DNA from 3 places in the Halomonas sp. Ps84H-12 genome. Region 2 is predicted to be linked to each of the others. Evidence: predicted binding sites of a transcription regulator. Region 2 holds the regulator's gene; each other region holds the start of a gene.
What was found. The regulator sigma-54, encoded in region 2, starts transcription at its own class of promoters, with help from an activator protein. The targets are predictions, from matches to a motif close to TGGCACNNNNNTTGCTNT.

Region 1 (8,049 bases), on a different contig from region 2:
CAGCGTGCAGACCACGAACTGGGCCAGTACCACGCCGGTCACCAGCGCGAAGGTGTTCAGGTAGTAACGCGCAAAGGGGGCCTGTGCCCAGGCGTTCGTGAAGTTGTCCAGCGTCAAAGGCGCCAGCAGATCGAAAAGTACCATGTAGGCGGGCGGGTGAATCGCGGCCCACACCGCGTAAAGCAGCGGAAAGATCCAGATCACGGCCAGCAGCCAGGCCGCCAGGGTTTCCAGGCGGGGCAGCGCCAGGGTGCGCCGTGGCGACACCGGAAAAGAGAAGGTACTCATTGGTAGTGCGTCCTGCGGTCCAGAATCGTGAACTTCAGCGTGGCCACCACCGCCAATACCAGCAGAATGACCACGGTGATGGTGGCCGCCATGGTGCGGTCGAAGAACGAAAAGGCGTTCTCGTAGACGTAATACAGCAGCAGGTTGGTGGCGTTATTGGGCCCGCCCTTGGTCAGAATGAACAGGTGGTCGACCACCCGCACCGCATTGATCAGCGCATTGATCAGTACGAACAGCGTGGTGGGCATCAGCAGGGGAAACGTCACTCGCCAAAAGAAGCTCCAGCGGCTCGTGCCTTCCAGGTCAGCGGCTTCCTTGAGCTCCGGGGGGATGGCCTGTAGCGCGGCCAGGTAGAAGATCATGAAAAAGCCCGCTTCTTTCCACACCGACATGACGATGACCGACCCCAGCGCCACGCCGGGGTCGCCCAGCCAGTTCACCCCGGCAAGTCCCAGGGCGCCGAGCAGCTTGTTGAATAGCCCTATCTGCGGGGCGTAGAAAAACATCCAGATATTGGCGGCGGCGATCATGGGCAGAATGGTGGGCGTGAAATAGGCCATGCGTACCAGCCCGCGCCCGGGCAGGCGGGCATTGACCAGCAGCGCCATGCCCAGTGCCAGCGCCATGGACGTGGGAATCGTACCCAGCGCGTACAGCAGGTTGTTGCGGGCGACTTTCCAGAACGTCGGGTCGTCCATCAGCACGCGATAGTTGTCGAGCCCGACGAAGGCGGCGGGCTCGCCGCGAAAGCCGGGCAAAAAGAGACTGTTGATCACGGTGGTGACCGTGGGCAAGTAGGCAAACGCAGTGAGCAGCAGCGCTGCTGGTAGAAGCAGCAGGGCGCCGTAAAGCTGCATCGTTCGATGGGCGTTCAGGTTCATGGGGCCGCCGTGATGAGAAAAAGCCGAGGCGAACCCCGGCGAGCATGGAAACGTCCGCCTATCGGCGCTTACCGGGCATAGCGGCGCAGCGCCGCATCGGCCTCACGCTGGGCCTGGCTCAGCGCGTCGGCAGGGCTCATTTGCCCTGTCAGTGCGGCTTGCACGGCGTTATCCAGGGCACGGCGCACTCGGCCACCCTGGTAGGTAGAGAGTTCGGCAGTGCCGTGTTCGAGCTGGTCCCGAGCCACGGCGGCAGGGGCGAATTCTTCCACGTAATGCTGCAATGCCTCGGTGTCATAGGCGGCGGGGCTGACGCCCATGTAGCCGGTTTCGATGGACCAGGCGGCGGCACGCTCGGGGGCGGTCATCCAGCGGATGAAGGTCATCGCTGCGCGCTGCTCCTCTTCACTGGCATCTTCGAAGATATAGAAGTTGCCGCCACCGGTGGGGCTGCCGCGCTGGGTCTTCATGGGCAGCATGGCGACGCCAAACTCGAAATTGGCCTCGTTGCGTACCGCGGCCAGGTTACCCGTGGTGTGCCACATCATGGCGGTGGACTGCTCGAGGAAGTTCTGGCGCAGGGTGCCCCACTCGATGGTGCCACTGGGCATGGTGTCGTGCTCGGTGGCCAGCGACACCCAGTATTCGAGGGCTTCGATGGCGGCCGGGTCATCAAAGTAGACCTCGGTGCCATCGTCGTTCATCAGACGATGGCCGTTCTGGAAGGCAAAGGCCTGGAACATCCAGTAGGGGTAGCCGGTGGACGGCACCATCACGCCCCACTGTTCACCGTTCGTGGCTTCGCGCACGGTGGCGGCCATCTCGGCCATCTCTTCCCAGTTTTCCGGCGGCGTTTCCGGGTCCAGGCCAGCGGCTGCAAAGGCGTCCTTGTTCCAGAACAGCACGATGGTAGAGCGCTGGAAGGGAATGCCGTAGGTCTTGCCATCCAACTGACCGTTCTCCATCAGGCCGGGGTAGAAGCCATCCAGCCACGCGCGCTCTTCCTCTGTGTCGATGAGGTCATCAAAGGCCACGATGGCGTTCTGCTCGATCAGCTCGTACAGGTCGATGGAGAACAGCACCGAGAGCTGAGGCGCATCCCCTGCCTCCATGGCGGACATGGCGCGCACGCGGGTGTCGTCGTAGTTGCCCGCGTAGATGGCTTCCACATTGATATCCGGGTGTTCGCTTTCGAACTCTTCCACCAAGTTGTCAACGACCTCGGTCAGTGCGCCGCCCACGGAAACAGGGTAGTACATCGTCAAGTCGACACTGTTAGCGCTGGCGTGGCTGGCACCTAACAGTGCTGCGGCGATGGCTGTCATTGCAAAAGAGAACTGAGAACGCATGAGAGACTCCACATGTGTTTGTGATGTTGTCAGTATGAGAGCGGTCAGTATTGGAAAGAGCCCACGGCGGGCGGGCGCGGTACGCTTCGATGCGAAGCGGGTAAGGCAAGGGGCGCTAACGCTTGCTGACGCAGACCTTTTCGATCAAACAAATGGGCGCTATCTGGCGTCCAGTAGAGTTTGCAGGGCTTACCCGAGAGCGCTTGCTTACCGCTCAGGCGAACGCGCACGGTGTGATTGCCGACGGCGACATGGGCAATCGTGTCGGCACCTAAGTACTCATCGCTGAGTACCTGGGCCGGAATGCCTGCCTCGGATGCTGGGCGCAGTTCGATATCTTCAGGGCGCACGCCCAGCTGCCCTCCGGCGGCCTCCATGGGAGCCACTGGGGTCGAGGGTTCGCCCTCGATAACGGCCCCCTGGTCACCTTGCACTAGAGGCAAAAGGTTCATGGCCGGGCTGCCAATAAAGCTGGCGGCAAACGCACTGGCGGGCTGGTTATAAAGCGCGTCGGGTGTGCCGTCCTGCACGATATGTCCCTGTTGCATCAAGATCACACGGTCTCCCATGCTCATGGCCTCCACCTGGTCGTGAGTGACGTAAACCACCGTCATATCGAGTCGTGATTGCAGGGCTTTGATCTCCCTGCGCATATCGCTGCGCAGCCGCGCATCTAGGTTGGACAGCGGCTCATCCATCAAACAGATGGGGTGCTCTGAGATAATCGCTCGCGCCAGCGCCACCCGCTGACGCTGGCCGCCGGAAAGCTGGGCCGGTTTGCGGTGCAGGTAATCCGTCAGGTCCACCAGCTCGGCCACCTGGGCCAGGCGCTGCTGCCGTTCTGCCTTCGCTACCTTCCGGCTGCGCAGGCCAAAGACGATGTTGTCGGCCACGCTCAAATGCGGAAATAGCGCATAGGACTGAAACACCATGCTCAGCCCACGGTCGCCAGGTGGCAGGCGTGTCACATCGCGCTCACCAATATGAATCTCCCCGCCGCTGGCTTCTTCCAAACCTGCGATCATGCGCAGCGTGGTGGATTTTCCACAGCCCGACGGCCCCAGCAGAATGACGAACTGCCCAGGCTGGATATCGAAGGAAATGTCGTTGACTGCCGTGGTCGCGCCCCAGTGCTTGGAGACGCCTGCCAGGCGAATGCGCGATTGGTTCATGGCTCTCATCCGTCATGCGTGGCGACGATCTATAGTGAGAGCAAGGTGTTGCGTTTGTATGACGCCTGGATGTCAGGTTGATGTCGTGAGGCGATCACGGGGTGATCTTGATGCCGTAATGCTGCAGGCGGCGCACGACGCTGGATTGGCTGATGCCCAAACGTTTGGCGATGGCATACGTGCTGGGCAGAGTGCCGCACAGTTGGCTCAAGGTCTCGCGCTCGATGCGCGCCAGGTACTCCTTCAGGCTTTCGTCCTGTTGCAGAGACGCCGCTGGGGACGTCAGCCACGCAGTGGGCAGCGGTGTGTCGGGTGGCTCAGAGGCCGAAGGTGCCGCGGGCGCTTCGATCTGGTCGCCGGGGCTTGAGAGCCAGGCTCTTTCCAGCCAGTTTTCCAGCTCCCGCACGTTGCCGGGCCAGTCGCTGCCCATCAGCGTCGACCAGGCCGGGTTACTGATGATTTTTTGGCGGCCATAGCGGTGGTTCAGCCGGGTCAGGCAGGCTTCCACCAGCACGGGAATGTCTTCGCGGCGCTCGCGTAGCGGGGGCAGCGTGATGGGGATGACGTTCAGACGATAGTAGAGGTCGAGCCTGAACAGGCCGGTTTCGACCCGTTTGGCCAAGTCCTGATTGGTCGCCACGACCAGCCGGAAATTGACGCGACGAGCCCGCGTGTCGCCCAACCGGGTCAAGCTGCCATCTTGAATCACTTTCAGCAGTTTGGTCTGCATCAGCAGTGGCAGCTCGCCAATTTCATCCAGAAAGAGCGTGCCCCCTTCGGCCTGCTCCAGCAGTCCGGCCTTGCCTTGCCGCGCGGCACCGCTGAAGGCGCCGGGCTGGTAGCCGAACATCTCCGACTCGAACAGGTTTTCCGGGATCGCTGCGCAGTTGACCTCGATGAACGGGCCATGATGGCGCTCGCTCCAGCGGTGGAGCTGCTTGGCAAAGGCTGTCTTGCCCACGCCAGACTCCCCCAGCATCAGCACGTTGGCATCCGATGATGCCACGCGCTTGAGCAACAGGGCGATTTCCCGCATCACATGGCTTCTGACCTGAAGGTGGTCCAGCGCAGCATCCAGCGCTTGCTCTTCGGCATCGGGGGCGGCCTGGCTGCGTTTCAAGTGTTCACTAAAACGTTTTTGCAGCAGAGCGTATTCGTCCTGCAGCAGCTGAAGGTCGGTCAAATCCCGTGAGCGGCTGACAATGCGCTCCAGCTTGCCGTTGGCGAACACGGGGTAGGCTTCGGCAATGACGCGGCGGCCCGTGCCGGTGATTTGCATTAGCTGAGCGGGCTGTCGAGTGCGGATGACTTCCATGGTGATGGACGGTTTCAGAACACCGGCGGCCTGGAGCTGTTGAACGCTGCTGGAAAGCAGCTCCTCCCGTGATACGCCGTATACCGCCTCGGCACCGGGGCTGATATCCATAATCTGACCGTCGCCGCTGACGATAAAGAAGTGGTCATTGGCGGTTTCCACGATGGTTTGCAGTACGCGCCTGTCGATTTCACTCATGCGTCTTCCTTATCTACCGCACCGGCTTTTGTATCGTTAGATGAACAGGATAATGCAAATATGACTCATTGATTCATTTTTGCATCATTTCATTGGCGTTGCGATTCATTTTTGCATCGATGGGGCGGTAAACCTCCCTATTTATCAGCGCAGGTGACTTGGCATGGTCTGTGCAGTGGTCTGTGTATTGAACTGTGCATCAACGATACATGAGCGGTATGAGCTGGATAAATCGCTGAAGCGCCAGCCCGTCAGGCTGGCCACAATAAATCCAAGGAGAGAGAACGATGTCGGAATTCAATCAGCCGCTGGGCGGCAACACCATGCCACGCTTTGCAGGCCCCGCCACCATGATGCGCCTGCCCACGCAACAGAGCGCAGAAGGGTTGGACGCGGCATTTATCGGCATTCCCATGGATATCGGCACCTCCAATCGCCCGGGTACCCGACTGGGGCCACGCCAGATTCGCGATGAATCGCGCATGTTGCGCCCCTACAACATGGCCACGGGGGCGGCTCCCTTCGAGCGGCTTCAGGTCGCCGATATCGGTGACGTACCCATCAACACCTTTCACCTGCCGAAAAGCGTCGACATCATCACCGCCTTCTACGACGACGTGCTGAAGCATGACTGCATTCCTCTGACGCTGGGGGGCGAGCACACGCTGACGCTGCCGATTCTACGCGCCATGGCCAAAAAGCACGGCCCGGTGGGCTTGATCCATATCGATGCCCACGCGGATGTGAACGAGCACATGTTCGGTGAGCCCATTGCCCATGGCACGCCGTTCCGCCGCGCCCAGGAGGAAGGGCTGCTGGCTCATAACAAGGTCGTGCAAATCGGCCTGCGTGGAACCGGCTATGCCCCGGAGGATTTCGACTGGTGCCGCAAGCAGGGTTTCCGCGTAGTGCCCGCCGAGGAGTGCTGGTACCGCTCGCTGGCCCCACTGATGGCTGAAGTGCGTGAGCAAATGGGCGATACCCCCGTGTACATCAGTTTCGACATCGATGGTCTGGACCCTTCGGTCGCCCCCGGTACCGGCACGGTGGAAATGGGCGGGCTGACCTCTGCTCAAGGGCTGGAAATCGTGCGTGGTGCCGCTGGCTTGAACATCGTGGGCGGGGACCTGGTCGAGGTGTCGCCGCCGTACGACCCCAGCGGCAACACGGCGCTGATGGGCGCCACGCTGCTGTATGAAATGCTCTGCGTACTGCCCGCAGCGCAACGCCGCCCGTAAGCGCTGCCTGCAAAAGTGCCCTGCACCAAGCGCCGACCTGACAAGGCGCGGATGACAATACACAGGAAGGGGAGCGGTGCTCCCTTTCAGGACGCCGCCAGCCCACCTCCAATAATCACATCCAATAGGTGAACCGTATGTCACACTCTAACGCGACGCTGGAAGTATCCGCTTCGTCCACGTCGATACCCCGCGCGCATTTGCTGAAGTTTCTGATTCCTTCGCTGATCGGCGTGCTGCTGTTTCTGATCCCTTTTCAGTTTGGTGAGACCGTCAATATCGGCATGGGGCTGATGGCCGATGGCCTGCAGACCCTGCTGGGTGGGGTGCTGCCTGCCATTGCGCTAGGCGTGCTGTGCGTTTCCGTGATGGTGACGCTGTACGTCAAGCTGGCAAAGCCTGCCTGGGCACAGCAAGGCCACTTCAAGGAGATGTTCGATGTGGGCCCCGTATGGATTGCCATGCGCGTTCTGGGGGCCGTCTTCGTCATCATGACCTTTTTTCAGGTCGGCCCTGAGTTCGTGACGGCGTCCTTTACCGGCGGCGTGATGCTGAACGACCTGGCACCGGTGCTGCTGACGTTCTTCTTTTTCGCTGCGCTGCTGCTGCCGTTTCTGGTCGAGTTTGGTTTCATGGAGTTCATTGGCACCATGGTGCGCAAGCCGTTTCGCGTCATCTTCAACTTACCGGGTCGCAGTGCTATTGATGCCACCGCTTCGTGGATGGGGTCGGGAACGGTAGGCGTGCTGATTACTGCCCAGCAGTACGAGCAAGGCTATTACAATGGCCGCGAAGCCTCGGTGATTGCGACGAACTTCTCTGTTGCATCCATTGCGTTTAGTCTGCTGGTGGTTAATTTCGTCAACCTCAACCACCTATTCGTGCCGTTCTACTTTACCGTTGTGGTGTCGGGTTTAATCGCCGCGGTGATTGTCTCGCGGATTCCGCCGCTGTCGCGTAAAGCCGACGATTACTACGAGCCGGTAGGTTGCCAGTTAAGCGAAGAGCGCACCGAAAATGTGGGCCTGTTCCGCTACAGCCTGCTGCAGGCAACCCGCCGCGCAGCGGGCGCACCGGGCCCTAAAGAGTTGGCGCGTTTAGCGCTTCTTAACGTCATCGATATCTTCCTTACGCTGTTGCCGCTGGTATTCGCGATTGGCACCGTGGCGCTGATTCTGGCCGAGTTCACGCCGCTGTTTACCTGGCTCTCGTACCCCATGGTGCCGGTACTGGAGCTGCTGCGTCTTCCTGAAGCCCAGGCGGCTGCCCCTGCAACGCTCGTCGGTTTTGCCGATATGTTCCTGCCCGCCGTGTTGGCTACCAGTATTGAAAGCGAGCTGACCCGCTTCGTGATTGCCTGCCTTTCCATGACGCAGTTGGTCTATATGTCGGAGATTGGTGCACTGCTGCTCAAGTCGAAGATTCCCATCAAGTTCTGGGAACTGGCCGTGGTATTCCTGCTGCGTACCGCGATTACGCTGCCGATCATCGCCTTTATGGCCCACACGTTTTTCTTCTAAGGGGCCTGGTATGAACGAGTCAACGACAATGACCTGTGCCGAGCTGCTGATTCACCTGCTGCGCGATACTTACGGCGTGCGCGCACTG
Region 2 (8,049 bases):
TCGAACAGAGCTTCAATGGCATCTAGCGCCTGTTCGGCGTCGTTTCCTTCAGCGGCGACAGTGAGCTCGGTGCCGCAGGGGGCGGCCAGCATTAGCAGCGACATAATATTGGCGGCATCGGCTTTCTGCTGCTGCTTATAAACCACGATATTCGCGGAAAACTGCTGGCCACATTTCACCAGTTTGGTGGCCGCGCGGGCATGAAGACCACGCTGGTTGGTAAGTGTTAAGGTTCTTTTGGGCACTCTGGTTCCTTTTTGCCGAGTGGGTCTTGAAACTTAGGTCTTGAAAAACTTAGGTCTTGAGAAGCTTAGGCCTTAAAAGTTAGGTCCTGAAACTCAGGGCGTGCTGCCAGCGGCGGGTGTGGTAACGCATGGCACCGCAGGCTCTTCGCTCAGCGTGTATTGTAACCCCAGCTCACGGTGTCTCAACTGTACTTCTCCGGTCTGTTTAACCAGCTTTTTAGCAAGCTGTTCGACCATATAAACAGAGCGGTGTTGCCCGCCGGTGCAGCCAATAGCCACGGTTATATAACTTCGCTGGCTATTTTGGTAAGCCGGAAGCCACTTTTCCAACCAAGCCTGAATATCATTGGTCATTGCCTCGACCATTGGGTAGCTACTTAAAAACGCCACTATATCAGCATCACGCCCTGTAAATTGGCGCAGGGTAGGGTCCCAATAAGGGTTGGGCAGGCAGCGAACATCGAAGACTAAGTCGGCATCCATGGGTACGCCGCGTTTGTAGCCAAACGACTCAAACGTCAGTGTTAGCTGATCTTTTCGCTGGTGGGCGACTTGATCAGTAATGCGGCGTCTCAGGTCATGCACGGATAAGCGCGACGTATCGATCAACAAGTCAGCGAGATCGCGAATTTCAAGCAGCGTCTCTTCTTCTTTATTGATGGCCTCTTCCAACGTCATTTCGCTATCCCGGGTAAGCGGGTGGCGACGGCGGGTGGCTGAGTAACGCTCCAAAAGAATGCGCGCATCCGTGGTCAGATAGATGACCTGAAAACGAATTTCTCGCTGGCGTAGTTCTTCCAGTAAAGCTGGGAGGCGTTCAAGCGCCGTAGGAAGGTTGCGTGCGTCAATGCTCACTGCTAAGTGAGTGCGCTCGCCTTGCTCACGTAGTTCATCAACTAATGAGCCCAGCAGCATGGCGGGTAAATTGTCGATAGCGTAGTAGCCAAGATCCTCTAGCGCTTGTAAGGCGATAGATTTACCGGACCCTGAACGGCCGCTAATGATCACCAGTTGCATAGCGTCTCTCTTGGCTTACATAGGAGGAAATTATCGCTGCGTGCAGTGGTCACCGCCCATAAAGCCTAGGCGGCTTGTTCGCGAATCTTCGCGGTAATAAGTGCTAAGAGTTCGCGCTGACTATCGGCTTTACGTAACTGCTGACGCGTATGGGCGTCGTTCATAATAGTAGCCACTTGGCCAAGCAGTGCTAGGTGGGTGTCATCTGCCTCTTCTGGTACCAGCAGCACAAACACAAGATCCACCGGGTCGCCATCAATGGCGTCGAAGTCTACTGGCTCAGCAAGCTTTAAAAAGCCAGCAATGGGTGCGCTACAGTGAGGACTGCGAGCGTGGGGGATGGCAACCCCGTTGCCTATCCCCGTACTGCCTAGTCGCTCGCGGCCAATGAGTCGGCTAAACACCTCTTGGCTATCTAGGCTGGGTGTATTTTGGGCGATAAAGGTGCTGAAAAACTCCAGCACCCGTTTTTTGCTGCCCCCGGGAACGTCATAAAGCACGCGCTCCGGGGGGAGGATGGTTTCCAACGTCATTGAGTTAACGCACACCAGCGCCCTGGGCGCGAGCTTGTGCTTTTTCCTTATGTTTAACGAGTTGACGATCGATTTTGTCTGCTAGCGCATCAATAGCGGCATACATGTCGTTATCAAGCGCTTCGGCGTGAAGGTCTGCACCGGCAGCGTGCAGTGTGCAGGCTGCTTGCTGGCGCTCCTTCTCAACAGATAAGGTCACTTGCACCGTGGTAATGTTGTCGTAGTGGCGTTCAACGCGCTCTAGCTTTTCGTTAACGTAGTCGCGCAAGGCGTCAGTCAGTTCAACGTGATGACCAGTGATGTTTACTTGCATTGACGTGCTCCTTATCCATCGGACTGTACTTCGATTGTAACCCTTTTTACGCTATTGCAAAGCCCTTGCGTTGAGTTTGTTCATACGTACCGCTTAACTAGCGTAAACGGCGGCGCTCACTTGACGAGGGAATGCCCATTGACTCCCGATATTTTGCGACAGTACGCCGTGCAACGCTAATGCCCCCCTCTTCAAGCAGAGTCACCAAGCGGCTATCGGAGAGCGGTTTTCCTGAGGGCTCATCCTGAATCAGCTTTTTGATGCGGGCGCGAATGGCTGTGCTGGAGTGGCTGTCGCCGCCGTCTTGGCCGCTTACCTGGCTTGAGAAGAAGTACTTAAGCTCGAAAACGCCCCGTGGCGTGTGAATAAATTTCTGCGTGGTCACACGAGATATGGTGGATTCGTGCATCTCTACCGCTTCAGCAATATCCGCTAAAATCAGCGGTTTCATTGCTTCTTCGCCATGCTCCAGAAAGCCAATTTGGCGTGCAATAATTTCACGCCCAACTCGTAGCAGCGTGTCATTGCGACTCGATAAGCTTTTGATCAGCCAGCGGGCTTCTTGGAGGTGCTCTTTGAGGAACTGGTTGTCTTGGCTTTTGTCTGCGCGTTTGATCAAGCTGGCGTAGTCGGGCTGTATACGCAAGCGTGGTAGTGCTTCTGGATTGAGCTCTAAATGCCAACCTTCATTGTCGTGCCGAACGACTAGGTCGGGGGTGATGTAGCTGTCGTCGGTAACGCCATAGGTGCTCCCAGGGCGTGGGTCAAGGCTGCGAATTAAACGGATGACATCGTCAAGCTGCTCGTCATCAAGGCTTAAACGGCGCTTGAGAAGCCGCATATCGTCTTTGCCTAATGCTTCCAAAAACTGGCGAACCAGCCGTTTGGCGGGCATTAGCAGAGGGGTGTCCTCAGGTAGTGAGGCGAGTTGCAGCATCAGGCATTCACGCAGGTCTCGGGCAAAGACGCCGGTGGGCTCAAATTGCTGCAAGCGCAGCAGGGTATTTTCCACTTCCCGCTGGCTTAAGCTGTCATGGCCTTGGGCTTTTAATCCTTCCCGAATGTCATTAAGCGGCTGGGTGAGATAGCCGTTGGCATCCAGCGCATCAATCAGGCTTTCCGCGATGGCGTATTCTCGCGGGCTAAAGTCTGTCATGGCCAGTTGCCATAGCAGGTGGCCATGTAGGCTTTGTCCAGCGGCTTGGCGCTCGAAGTCGGGGCCTTCACTGCTGCCACCCAGGCTGCCTATGTCTTGATAGGTATCTGACCAGTCACTGTCGACGGAGAGTTCGTTGGGGATGCTCTCGGACCACTCAGCCTCTTGAGGCTCACTGACAGCCTGCTCGCCAAACTCATCTTCTTGCTCAAGCATGGGATTGGCATCTAGCGCTTGCTGAATTTCTTGACGAAGGTCCAGCGTCGATAGCTGAAGCAGGGCGATAGCCTGCTGCAGCTGAGGTGTCATGGTCAGCTGTGTGCCGATACGCAATTGGAGAGAAGCTTTCATGACCATCTGAGAACCACTCGTTAATCAGAAAGCTCCACCCTAGAGTGAGTTATGGCTTGGTGCAAGTGCAATAAGCATGCCACTAAAAGAAATGCTTCTGCAGGTCACTGTTTAAAGGCGGAAATCGGCGCCTAAATAGACATCTCGAACCTTCTGGTTGTTGAGGATTTCCTGGGCGTTTCCACTGGCAATGATGTGACCGTCGCCAACAATGTAGGCAATATCACAAATATCCAGCGTTTCACGAACGTTATGGTCGGTGATCAATACACCAATGTGGCGTTTCTTTAACGCTCGAATGATAGCTTTAATTTCCCCAACGGAAATCGGGTCAACCCCGGCAAAAGGTTCATCCAGCAGGATAAAGGCCGGTTCGGTGGCCAAAGAGCGGGCGATTTCAACACGGCGGCGTTCGCCCCCAGAAAGACTCATGCCTAAGTTGTCGCGTATATGAGTGATGTGAAAATCTTCAAGTAGTAACTCAAGTTGTGCTTCCCGGGCGCTTCGATCAAGCTCTTTGCGTGTCTCTAAAATGGCCATAATGTTGTCAGCCACGGAGAGCTTGCGGAAGATGGAAGCTTCCTGGGGTAGATAACCAATCCCTGCCATGGCGCGTTCATGCATAGGAGCATGAGTGAGGTCAAGGTCGTCAATGCCTACTTTGCCCGCATCCAATTTGACCAACCCCACAATCATATAAAACGAGGTGGTTTTACCTGCGCCATTAGGGCCAAGTAGCCCAACCACGCTACCTTGAGTGATTTCCAGATTAATATCTTTAACCACACGGCGGCGCTTATAGCTCTTCGCTAAATGATGGGCGTAGAGCGTTTTTACTGGTGTGGGGGCTGGGGATGTTGATGCTGCCACGTGGCCACTTCCTATTGTTCGGGCTGAAGGGTCATACGAATACGCTGATTTTCACTGCCGCTAACGTCAGAGCGTGCTTGTACTACTTCTTGATCGATAAAGTACTCTAAACGTCCACCTTGGAAGTGATCTCCTTGCTGGGTCAGCTCAGCTTGGTCAATCAGCTCAACCCGGCGTTCGGAAACGTGATAAATAATCCGACGCGCCCAGCCTTCTATAGGGGTTTCTTGGTCTTCAATTTGGTTACGCAAGTAAGCACGCTCGCCCGTAGCGATGGCGCGAGACAACTCGCCAGCATTGTTACGCTGAATTTCGACACGCTCTCCGCGTAGCTGCATATTGCCTTGGCGAATGTCAACGTTACCGGTGTACACGGCTGTCCCTGCTCGTTGGTCAAGGTCTAACCGGTCGGCCTCCACATGAATAGGCGCTTGGTTTTGTGCCGCTACAGGCAGTGCAATTGTGACAAGCGGCACGGCTAGGGCAAGAAGTGCAGTGCGGATTAGAGCATTCATCAGATTTTGCGCGAGAAACCCGGTGCTTTAGCGCCGGGAGGGATAGCGCGTCGCCCGCAGGGCGACTGGGTTACGCCACCGCCTGTCCCGCTCCTCCTGTTAGGTGGGTGAAGGGTGTAAAGTGATAGCCGTAGCCATCACCGCGTTGGATGAGGGTGCAGTATTTGTGCGAGATGCCTTGCACGGCCCCCTGTTCGGTCTGGATGTTAAAACTGCCGGTTTTGCGTACCGCGACACGCCCCGTATGGGTACCTGCTTTCTTGCCAGTCGGTACCATCGCACGCACCATGTCGCCGGTTTGAAAGCCGTGCACCTGCTTCTGCCGCATCAGATAGCCACGCGGAAACCCGTGTTTCGTTAAGCGGGTGCGCTGATAGCTACCACGCCCCATCGCCTTGATGGTTAATGTGGGCACCTGCCAAGCATGTAGTGCGTCGAACGCACCGACACAGGCCGCGTCTAGAGCATGGGTTTTAGGAATGCCCAGTCGCTGGCGGTTGTACTTGGTGCGACCGCCGGTGCCGACAGCCACCGGCAAGCTAGTCGCTTTGAGCGCATTAAACAGCGCCCAGCGCGTGGCATTGATCGCGCTGGCATCGCGCAGCGGTTGCTTGAGCTGGCGCTGCACACGCTCAAGCCGAGCGTTAGCGGTGTGGCCGTTGGCTTTCAGGCGCTTTTTCAGGCCTTTGTCAGTGGCGAAAAAATCCACCAGTGACAGCGCATCCTTGCTCTGGTTGCAGGGGTGGCAGCTTAGGGTCAAATTACTGACGCGGTTCGAGCCGCCCCGCGAGCGCGGTATCACATGCTCGATCTCCAGCGGCGTATCGGCGGTGCCGCAATAGGCACATTCACGGCCCCATTTTTCCAGCAGGTACTCGCGTACTTCGTAGCCCAGCAGCGTGCCTTGCTGGTACTCCACGCCGTTGATCTCGGGGTTATCCAGCTTCTGCGTATCAAAGCGCACCAACTCTTGGCTGATGGCGGTTACAGGCGCTAAACGATTCAACCGGTTCACCCAGGCCGTGACGGTATCGACGCGATGCTGCAGCGACGGTGCCAGCCAGCCCTTGGGTTTGGTGCGATTATTGAAGCGCGGGGCGCGGTAACGCAGGTTGGCACTGCGGCGGCGACGCCGAAAGGCGGCGCGTTGTTGTAATGCCTTTTTGATCTGATAACCGCGATGGATTAGTTCAAACAGGCACAGCACATGCCGCTGCTGACTGTCCGGTTCGCGTATCAGCGCCAGCCCGGTCGTTTTGCTGCCAGGGTCGATGCCCAGGCTTAGTGGCTGCGTGCTACCGCCCACTCGATCTTTCAGCCGGATCGTGAACGGATAGCGCTTATGCACCACGGCACGCCCGCGCTGTAGCAGCAACCGAGCCCGTTTTTCACTGCACGGCATCAGCGGCTGCTTCTTTTTGTCCAGTACGAAAATCGCCATGCGATTTCCTCCTAATCAATGCCCTTACGGACCTTGTGTCGCGGGGCTTGCGCCCCGTCTCCCCTCGGGAATGTCGATAACCGGCTCCTGCCTTGTGGCAGCGATCAAGATCTTCGGCGTTTTACCTTTCGCCCGGGCGGCGTACCGCAGCATGATCTTGACCTTTCAGAGCCACGGACTGAGGAAGCATCCGTGGGTGAGTCTTGGCGACCTGTTATCAACGTAGCGGGTTGGCTACCGCTCTCCCTGGTCAACCGGGCTTGTTGTCACAAGCTCCCGCCTTCAGGCGGGGGTAGTTGACCGCGACTCCTAAGGGGAACGGGTGGCCGGCGGATGAACGCCGCGCACGTTGTTGGTTAAACGGACTTGGCTGTCATCCAGCCATACATCCATTCGGGAGGCTTCCATACGCTGAGGGGGCTGCTGCAACACTACGTGGGTGTCGCTCCAGGCATGCCGGGTGGTCCCGTCGTAGTTTAATAGTTCGCTATCAAGCTGCCACCCCTCTTCAGGCGCTAGTAGCCGCGCGGAGCCTGCCAATGTTAATGCTTGGGTTTCAGTATTGAGGGTGCCAGTGTTCGCCGTGGCGAGCCACTCACGTTGTTCGCTATCAAACAGCGTGGCACGGGGTGACAACACGTCAGTCATTGCCGTTTGCGGAGTATGCACCAGCCGTGGGGTTACCAGAGATTGCTGAATAGTGCCTGTTTCGCCAAATAGGGTAATTTCGGCATTCTCTAATACGTGCCCAGGTTCCTGGGCACGAGCTTCAGAGTCAATCTCAGTCTCCTGGGGGCCGCGAGGGTCTAGCCAAACCAGCACGCCGCCTAGGGCGATGACCATTGCCGTGATCCAGACCCGTTTTCTTACCCTAAAGCGCATTATGGCTGTCCGTGCAGATACGTATCGAGTACGGCATCCCAGTGCCCTTGGGACGTTAGGAGCGTATCGCAAATTTCACGCACAGCCCCGTGTCCGCCAAGGCGTTCAGTGATCCAGTCGGCATGGGGGTGCATGTAGTCCGGAGCATTGGGGACCGTAATACCGACACCGGAGCGCTTGATCGGAGCAAGATCAGGTAGGTCATCTCCACAGTAGGCGACCTGTTCTAAGGTGATATCAAGCCGCTGACAAAGCGCTCTCAGGGTAGTGAGTTTGTCTTCACAGCCCTGGTATACGTGAGTGATTCCTAAGGCAGCAGCGCGCTGGCTCACCATAGGTGAATCACGGCCGGTAATCAGCGCCACATGGATGCCGACACGCTTGAGTAACTTCAGGCCATGACCGTCCTGGGTGTGAAACGCTTTGATTTCGATACCGTCAGCCTGAAAATAGAGACGGCCGTCAGTAAGTACACCGTCTACATCAATCGCAAGCAGTTTTACGCGGCGAAGTCGGTCGAGTAGTGCATCAGGTAGGGCCATAAAGCCTCCATCATCCATTGCCAAAAAAGCAGTATAAAGTCGTTAAATAACGCCGCTGGCAAGCAGGTCATGCATATGCAGCGCGCCGATGGGGCGCTGCTGTTCATCAACAACAGCCAGTGCAGTGATACGGTTATCTTCCATAATGCGCACCGCTTCGGCAGCTAGTATGTCTGGACCAATG
Region 3 (8,049 bases), on a different contig from region 2:
ATGCCCTAGGCGTCATCCGCCAACGCAGGCAGCAGCGTTTTTAGTTTACGGGTAAGCGTATTACGCCCCCAGCCCAGCAGCTCAGCGGCCTCGCCTTTGCGACCACCGGTATGTTTGAGTGCAGTTTCAATCAAAATGCGCTCGAAATCAGGTACCGCCTCTTCCAGCAGGTGCGTATGGCCTTCTGCCAAAGCATGATCAGCCCAATCGCGAAATGCTGAACGCCAATCACCGTGAACGCTACTTTCCGACGCACCGACCGTGCGTAGCTCTGGCGGCAGGTCTTCTACCAGGATTTCCCGGCCAGAGGCCATGACCGTTAACCAACGGCAGATATTTTCCAGCTGACGTACGTTGCCGGGCCACGGCAGCCGGGTTAAGTGCGCCTCTGCCTCAGGGGTCAGCACTTTGATATCGGTGGAAAGCTCTTTCGCCGCTTCGGCCAAAAAATGCCGGGTTAGCCGGGGAATATCTTCGCGGCGCTCGGCAAGGCGCGGTAGATGAACGCGAATCACGTTCAGACGGTGGAACAAGTCTTCACGAAAGCGCCCATCATCTACCAACGACTCTAGGTTCTGGTGGGTTGCCGCGATAATCCGCACATCAACTTTTACCGGGGTATGCCCGCCCACGCGGTAAAACTCGCCGTCGGCCAGCACGCGCAGCAGACGGGTTTGCGTCTCAGCGGGCATATCGCCGATTTCATCCAGAAACAGCGTGCCACCGTTGGCCTGCTCGAAGCGCCCTTGGCGCTGGGCAGCCGCCCCGGTAAACGCGCCTTTCTCATGGCCAAACAGTTCGGACTCTATTAAGTCACGAGGAATTGCCGCCATATTCAAAGCAATAAACGGCTTGCCCGCCCTCGGGCTGTGCTGATGCAGCGCCTGGGCGACACGCTCTTTACCGGTGCCCGACTCACCGTTAATCAGTACCGTAATGTGCGAGTGGGAGAGCCGCCCAATGGCGCGAAAGACTTCCTGCATGGCGGGCGCTTCACCGATGATCTCGGCGCTTAGGCCTTCCGGCACGCTCACCGGCCGCTGGCGTTCACGGGCGTGGGCTACCGCACGGCGTACCAGCGCCAGCGCCTCATCCACATCAAACGGCTTGGGCAAGTACTCAAACGCCCCCCCCTGATAAGAGGCCACGGCGCTGTCTAAATCGGAGTGAGCGGTCATGACAATGACCGGCAGGTCCGGGTGGGCTTCGCGAACCCGTGACATTAAATCCAGCCCATCAATCCCCGGCATGCGAATATCGGTCACCAACACATCCGGTGGGCTTTCCAGCAGCCGTGCCAGCGCTGTGTCGGCACGCTCAATACACTCAACCTCTAGGTCTGGCTGCGCCAGTGCGCGCTCCAGCACCCAACGGATAGCGCGGTCATCATCGACAATAACCACCCGTGCAACATCGGTACGTGTCGCCTCAGTCATGACGCTTCTCCGGTGCAATTAATAACTAATGGAATCAGTAAACGAAATTCGGTATGTCCAGGTCGTGAGTCGCATTCGATCAATCCTTGATGTTGGTGCAAAATTGACTGAGCAATGGATAGCCCCAAACCGCTGCCTTCCGCGCGGCCAGACACCATCGGGTAAAAGAGGGTTTCGCGTAGGCTTTCAGGAATGCCAGGGCCGTTATCAATCACGCCGACTTCGCTCACTAGCCGGTGCCGCTCGGCGCCTAAAGTGAACTGGCGCCGGGCACGGGTGCGTAGAATCAGCTCCGGTGAGGGGGTCTCTGCATCGCTCATGGCCTGCACCGCGTTACGCGCCACGTTCAATACCGCTTGAATCATTTGCGACTCATCACCGGAAAGATCCGGCAGGCTGGGGTCGTAATCACGGTTGACGGTGACATCGGGATGCTCGGCAATCAGCAGCGCTCGCACTCGCTCCAGCACTTTATGGATATTGACCGGCTCATGCTTAATGATGCGGTTCGGGCCCAGCATGGAATCAACCAAATCTCGTAAGCGGTCTACTTCTTCGACGATGATATGGGTAAATTCCCGCAGCGCCGGGTCGTCTAAATCACGCTCCAGCAGTTGCGCCGCACCGCGAATGCCGCCTAATGGGTTTTTCACCTCGTGGGCCAAGCCCCGCGCCAGCACCTTAATGGTCTCTTGGCGGGTGGTGAGCGCCTCTTCGCGGGAGATCTGCATCAAGCGGTCTCGCGGCTCGACTTCCAGCAGCAGCTCATCGGCTGAGAGGGGCGTTACCGTATAGTCCACCGTGAGCGGCTCACTATTGAGCGGCGTGACACGCGCTTCCCGCTGGGTATAGGGGTGAAAGGCATCCCGCGCTTTGGCCAATACCTCATCAATACTTTCCCCACCGCCTAGCAAGGTATCTAGACTAATACCCTGCACACGGCTAAAGCTCACCGCTAGCAGCGCTTCCGCCGCTGGGTTCATCCAGCGGACACGGAGTTCACCGTCGAGCAGTAGCACTGCGGTGGTGAGATGTTCTAATAAGCGCTGATACATGGCGTGTCCTGAAACGTCGCTCTAATAATAGTGTGATGAACACTAGCGTGATGGGATCGTTGAGAGAGGAACTGCAAAAAGCGCGCCAATTAAGCACAAACGGCGGCATGCACGGCTGATGGGCAGCCGGTGTGGGCACAGCGAGCCGTTATAGCGCACTGCCGAACAAATTCAGATACTCCTATGCACCATTGTAGTGCATTGCACTATTCAGCAATAAAAATAGTCACCGGATCGGTGCGGTGTTGAATACGCCCTTGGCTATCCAACAGTTCGGCCTGCAGCTGGTGTTGGCCCGCTGGCAAGCCCGCCAGCCAGAACGCATCGCTATGCAGGGCAGATTGGCTTAGTTCGCCATTCACGAGCAGTTGAATTTGGTGGTCGTCGCGTAGCGGCGGCGAAACCGCCACTTCAACCGGCGTCATATTACTTCGCAACGAGGCCCCCGCCGCTGGGTTAGCAATCGCAAAGCGGTCATAGGGCATAAACGGTTGGCCAGGATTCCCCTTGGCGCGGGGAGACGGAGAAGCAGGCCGAACAGCGGTAGGCACGCTTGGCAGCGGGGCCAGCGTGATCGCTTTACCACCGCGCTCTGGGTTGTCAGTAAACGTCACGTTGCCCTGCGCATCCACCACGCGATACACCGTTTGAGCCTGCGCAGCGCTTACCCACAGGCCCAGCAGCAGCGCAGCCCCTGTGGGCAAACCACTTTTTTGACGCAAACGCCATCTACTGATCATTACTTTCTCACCCTTATGTTGCTCCAACAAAAAACCCCGCCGAGGCGGGGTTTTTCAGGCTAATCACACCGCAAGGGTGATGTTAGCACTCTTGTTAAAACGGTGTTTAGCAACCGTTCTTAGCAAGAGTAGTACATGTCGAACTCGATCGGGTGAGTGGTCATGCGAATGCGCTCCACTTCTTCCATCTTCAGCTCGATGTAAGCATCGATCATTTCATCAGTAAATACGCCGCCTTCAGTCAGGAACGCACGGTCAGCATCGAGTGCTTCCAGTGCTTGGTCCAGGCTGTTGGCAACGGTCGGTACGGACTTGCCTTCTTCCGGCGGCAGGTCGTACAGGTTCTTGTCCATGGCATCGCCAGGGTGGATCTTGTTCTTGATACCGTCGATACCCGCCATCAGCATCGCTGCAAACGCCAGGTAGGGGTTAGCAGTCGGGTCAGGGAAGCGAGTCTCTACACGCTTGCCTTTCGGGCTGGCAGTGTAAGGAATACGGATAGACGCAGAGCGGTTACGAGCACTGTAGGCCAGCATAACCGGCGCTTCGAAGCCCGGTACCAGACGCTTGTACGAGTTGGTAGACGCGTTGGTGAAGGCGTTCAGAGCACGGGCGTGCTTGATGATACCGCCGATGTAGTACAGAGCCATTTCAGACAGGCCCGCATACTCGTCGCCAGCAAACTGGTTCTGACCATCTTTCCAGAACGACTGGTGTACGTGCATACCAGAACCGTTGTCGCCTACCAGCGGTTTCGGCATGAAGGTAGCGGTTTTGCCGTAAGCGTGCGCCACGTTGTGGATCACGTACTTCATTTCCTGAACTTCGTCAGCTTTCTTCACCAGCGTGTTGAATTTAACGCCGATTTCGTTCTGACCCGCGTTGGCAACTTCGTGGTGGTGAACTTCCACGGTCTGGCCAATCGCTTCCAGGGTGTTACACATCGCGCCACGGATATCGTGGAAGCTATCGACCGGAGGAACCGGGAAGTAGCCGCCTTTCACGCGCGGACGGTGACCCAGGTTGCCGCCTTCTACTTTATTGTCAGTTGCCCAAGCGCCTTCATCAGACGTGATTTTGTACATAGAGCCCTGGATATCGGACTTCCAGTGCACTTCGTCAAAGATGAAGAATTCCGGCTCTGGGCCGAAGAAGGCGGTGTCGCCCAGACCGGTAGACTGCAGGTAAGCTTCTGCACGCTTAGCGATAGAGCGCGGGTCGCGATCATAGCCCTGCATGGTAGCAGGCTCGATGATGTCGCAACGCAGGATCAGGGTAGCGTCTTCGGTGAAGGGGTCCAGGAAGCCGGTGCCGTCTTCCGGACGCAGGATCATGTCGGATTCATTAATGCCTTTCCAGCCTTCAATAGAAGAGCCGTCAAACATTTGGCCGTTTTCAAAAAACTCTTCATTCACGTCGCGTGCCGGTACGGTGACGTGCTGCTCTTTACCGCGCGTGTCGGTGAAACGCAGGTCTACCCACTTAACATCATGTTCTTCGATTAGCGCGAGAGTCTTGGCTGACATAGTGTCCTCCGGTATGAGCGTGGCTTAAAGCTTGTAACTGTAAGCTATCGATAAAAGTGTTATTCAACAAACCGTTCAACACGCAGCTGCATGTGGCGCGTTTGTCTTTTTTGTTCGCTTAACGTTTGCCTGACGATGGACAACAAAACGCCCAGCGATCATTTCAGACCGGCTATCGTTGTAGCATGCCGAGAGGCTTCTGCATACGATCTAATAGCTGGTGACAAAACCATCTACAATGTATAAGCACAGAGCATGCCAACTCTGCACCATTATGGCATCAAAAATTTATAATGCTTTGTTTTTAAAATACAAAAACCTATGGAGAGATGCCTCTTCATGTAGCAAAGGCCTTTTGCTTGCGCACAAAAGCGCCTTTATTTTTTATTGGCGCACCATAAAAGCTCATAAAAAGGTATCAGTGCACCAGGTTGGTTCAAAAAACCCAGCGCCTAGCGAGCTACCGTCAGAAAACTTTATCTTGATACGCAAATAAACCAACATCTACAACAAATTACTTTCAGACATGCTTAACAACAAAGTAAGCCGCTTACATGAGTACGGTTTGCTTTATCGTTGACGCAACAGTGACAGGAGCCTTGCTACCGCGACACCTACGTTCCATCCGAGAGTCGGGCCTTGCAGAGCATGTGGTGCCAATTATTGTGACATGCAATCAGATAGATGAGCGGCTATCGCCCATTGAGCAGCGCTACCATGTGCACTGCTTAATCACGCCCTCGCAAACGCTAAGCGCACGGATCAACCGGGCAGCCTATGTGAGCCAAGCGGAATGGGTGATGATTGCGCTGGATAAACAGCCCCTGGCAGCACAGCTGTGGTACCTACTCTACCCACAGCTACACACCCTAGCGCTAGACGCGCTCTTGATTAGATTGGCCGAGTTCTGCCAACGCACACTACACTTAACGAGCCTTCTTATTTTTATTCACCCATAGTAAGGACGCTCACCATGCACAAGCACATTGAATGGGACGAGCCCGGCAGCGCCAGCGTAGCAGCCCTCTTCAAGGACGACCCCGAACACACGCCCCCCTACCCAGGTGCCGTGCTTTCCGCCCGTTACCAAGGCCGCATTGTGCGGGTCAAAGTAGAAGCCTACCGCGAAGAAGATGCCGTGAGCATTGGCAGCGTGGCCGCCATTCTCGACCAACGCGGCCACCGCTTTCAGTCACACCAAAATCTCAACGTGGGCGATATGGTGCGACTCCCCGACGACAAACGCGCCATCGAACGCTGGGAAGAGGAAGAGGATGAGGAGAAGGAATAGTTGCGGAATTTCTGATGCGCGGCCACAGAATCCGACTAACACACCCGCTTTGGCGAGTTCACGCATGGCGGCTTGGGTAATGGAGGTACCTGTCCCCAATAAAATCGAGGTGGTATTGGCAATGGGGATATTCCAGTAGCGGGATTTGCTGCCCTCATCGGTCACGTACTCCACTCGCCCTCCATTTACCAACACCCGGCAGTGCTGGAGGTAATAAAGGTTTGCACGCTTGGAATGCAGGATGGTGAAGGCGAAAAGTCATCCATGGCAGCTCTCCCTATATTTTTTACCTATCTAACCATCCTTCGCTTTATAACGCCATTAATCTTCGCCATTCTTAGCCCGTCTGATTCACCCCGGCCCTGCGCTATCGTCGTGCTACGCTTAATGCTAATTCACGGCTTTTAGGTGTTCTGTTATGCGCTTACGTCAACTTTCACGGGGTACCTTGGCGGCGGGGGCGGCGCTGCTGCTGTCGCTGCCTGCTCAGGCACAAACCAGTGCCGATTGGGCAGCTTACGATGAGGTGTTTGAAAGTGGGGCGCAGCACGCGCAGTGGTGGGATGCGGGTTGGACGGGCATCTATGCTGCAAGCCTTGCGTTTGATGCTTACCAAGCCAGCGAAGCCAACGACCCGGACGACCGTTTTGATGCCCGCGTAGGAGTCGTAAAATCCGCCTTAGCGCTGGGCGGTATGCTGACGGATCGCCAGCCGCATCAGGCGGCGCTGGTAGAGTACGAGCGCCTTAAAGCGCAGGGTGAGTTAAGCGGCGTGCAGGCGTTGGGGCTTTCGCTTGCCCAGGCGGAGCGTGAACGCCGTGGGTTTGAGGCGCGGGTTAGCTCGCTGGTGGTGAACACTGTGGCGGGGGCGGTAATTGCCGCTGACGGTCGCGAGCGGGATGGTGCCATCAACTTCGCTACAGGCATGCTGATTAATGAGCTGCACATTTGGACGCAGCCTAATCAGGCCTCCAGCGCGATTAACCGCTTTCAGCCTGCCCGCGTGTCTCTTGGCCCCATCACGTTAGAAGGTGAATACGCGCTGATGGTGTCGCCCCAGCAGATTGGCGCCACCTGGCGCTATTAGGTCGTTACCTCCTCTCTACACTATTTATCTATGTTTAGTGCCTACATTGCCATCGTCGCTTTGTTAGGCACTTTTGGAGTGGGCGGAAGATTAGCGCGCTTACCGTTGTCAGCGCGCCGTGAGCGCGTAAAATATCCGCCACTTTTTTGGTTTCACCAAATGTTATGTTATAACTTATTTATTCGATAGCGAGGACGCTCGATGAGTGAGCACATGCATCGCCATAACAAGGAAGGACCTTGTCATTTTTCGCTGATGTCGTTGTCTGCCACTAAGCGGTTGGGCTTTGTCGCGCTGCCGTTGCTGGCGCTTTGGGGGCTGGTGGTGTGGGCAGGCGGGTGGCCGTTATGAGTGAACGTTCCTCTTCGCGTTTGCAGCTGCACGACCTGCACTTGGCCCAGGGCCGTCGCACGGTGTTAGAACATGTGGATGGCGATATTAAGCCCGGCGCGATTACCGCGCTCATTGGTGCGAACGGTGCCGGTAAAAGCACGCTGATTCAGGCCATTATGGGTGAACTGCGGCCGATTAGCGGCAAGGTGGTATGCACGGTGGATAAAGCGCGCCGTGCCTGGCTGCCCCAGCAGCTGGCGTTAGACCTCACCTTCCCCATGAGCGTGGAAGAGCTGGTGATGACCGGCAGTTGGCCAAGCCATGGTGCCATGAAAGGTTACTGCGCGGCCCACTACCGCAAAGGCCGCGAGATTATGGCGCGCCTGGGTATTTCTCACTTGGCTCACCGCCCGCTGGGCGAGCTTTCCGGAGGCCAGCGCCAGCGAGCGCTGATTGGCCGCACGCTAATGCAGGAAGCGGAGCTGCTGCTGCTAGACGAGCCGTTTGCCAACGTAGATAGCGATACGGTCGATATTCTGATTCGCATCTTGCGCCAGATGGCCGATGAGGGTGTCACGATC

Region 1: speB (agmatinase) is a predicted target of sigma-54. The motif match lies at 5,363-5,380, and genes of this name have one in related genera.
Region 3: glnA (glutamate--ammonia ligase) is a predicted target of sigma-54. The motif match lies at 5,001-5,018, and genes of this name have one in related genera.

The regions. Positions count from the first base shown of each region.
Region 1 is NZ_JAMXSJ010000030.1:10,602-18,650, reverse strand. It holds gene NH344_RS14005 (carbohydrate ABC transporter permease) at 1-288, opposite strand, end outside; gene NH344_RS14000 (sugar ABC transporter permease) at 285-1,169, opposite strand; gene NH344_RS13995 (ABC transporter substrate-binding protein) at 1,238-2,518, opposite strand; gene NH344_RS13990 (ABC transporter ATP-binding protein) at 2,563-3,690, opposite strand; gene NH344_RS13985 (sigma 54-interacting transcriptional regulator) at 3,785-5,203, opposite strand; gene speB (agmatinase) at 5,491-6,441, shown strand; gene NH344_RS13975 (YjiH family protein) at 6,579-7,961, shown strand; gene NH344_RS13970 (5-guanidino-2-oxopentanoate decarboxylase) at 7,972-8,049, shown strand, end outside.
Region 2 is NZ_JAMXSJ010000031.1:16,037-24,085, reverse strand. It holds gene NH344_RS14295 (HPr family phosphocarrier protein) at 1-245, opposite strand, end outside; gene rapZ (RNase adapter RapZ) at 339-1,262, opposite strand; gene ptsN (PTS IIA-like nitrogen regulatory protein PtsN) at 1,328-1,795, opposite strand; gene raiA (ribosome-associated translation inhibitor RaiA) at 1,800-2,108, opposite strand; gene NH344_RS14275 (RNA polymerase factor sigma-54) at 2,206-3,621, opposite strand; gene lptB (LPS export ABC transporter ATP-binding protein) at 3,727-4,485, opposite strand; gene lptA (lipopolysaccharide transport periplasmic protein LptA) at 4,497-5,000, opposite strand; gene iscB (RNA-guided endonuclease IscB) at 5,071-6,441, opposite strand; gene lptC (LPS export ABC transporter periplasmic protein LptC) at 6,751-7,323, opposite strand; gene NH344_RS14250 (HAD hydrolase family protein) at 7,323-7,865, opposite strand; gene NH344_RS14245 (KpsF/GutQ family sugar-phosphate isomerase) at 7,908-8,049, opposite strand, start outside.
Region 3 is NZ_JAMXSJ010000006.1:9,255-17,303, forward strand. It holds gene NH344_RS04235 (ChaN family lipoprotein) at 1-9, shown strand, start outside; gene ntrC (nitrogen regulation protein NR(I)) at 6-1,436, opposite strand; gene glnL (nitrogen regulation protein NR(II)) at 1,433-2,491, opposite strand; gene NH344_RS04250 (DUF4124 domain-containing protein) at 2,698-3,231, opposite strand; gene glnA (glutamate--ammonia ligase) at 3,351-4,757, opposite strand; gene NH344_RS04260 (hypothetical protein) at 5,423-5,716, shown strand; gene NH344_RS04265 (hypothetical protein) at 5,731-6,048, shown strand; gene NH344_RS04270 (hypothetical protein) at 6,467-7,135, shown strand; gene NH344_RS04275 (hypothetical protein) at 7,337-7,486, shown strand; gene NH344_RS04280 (ABC transporter ATP-binding protein) at 7,483-8,049, shown strand, end outside.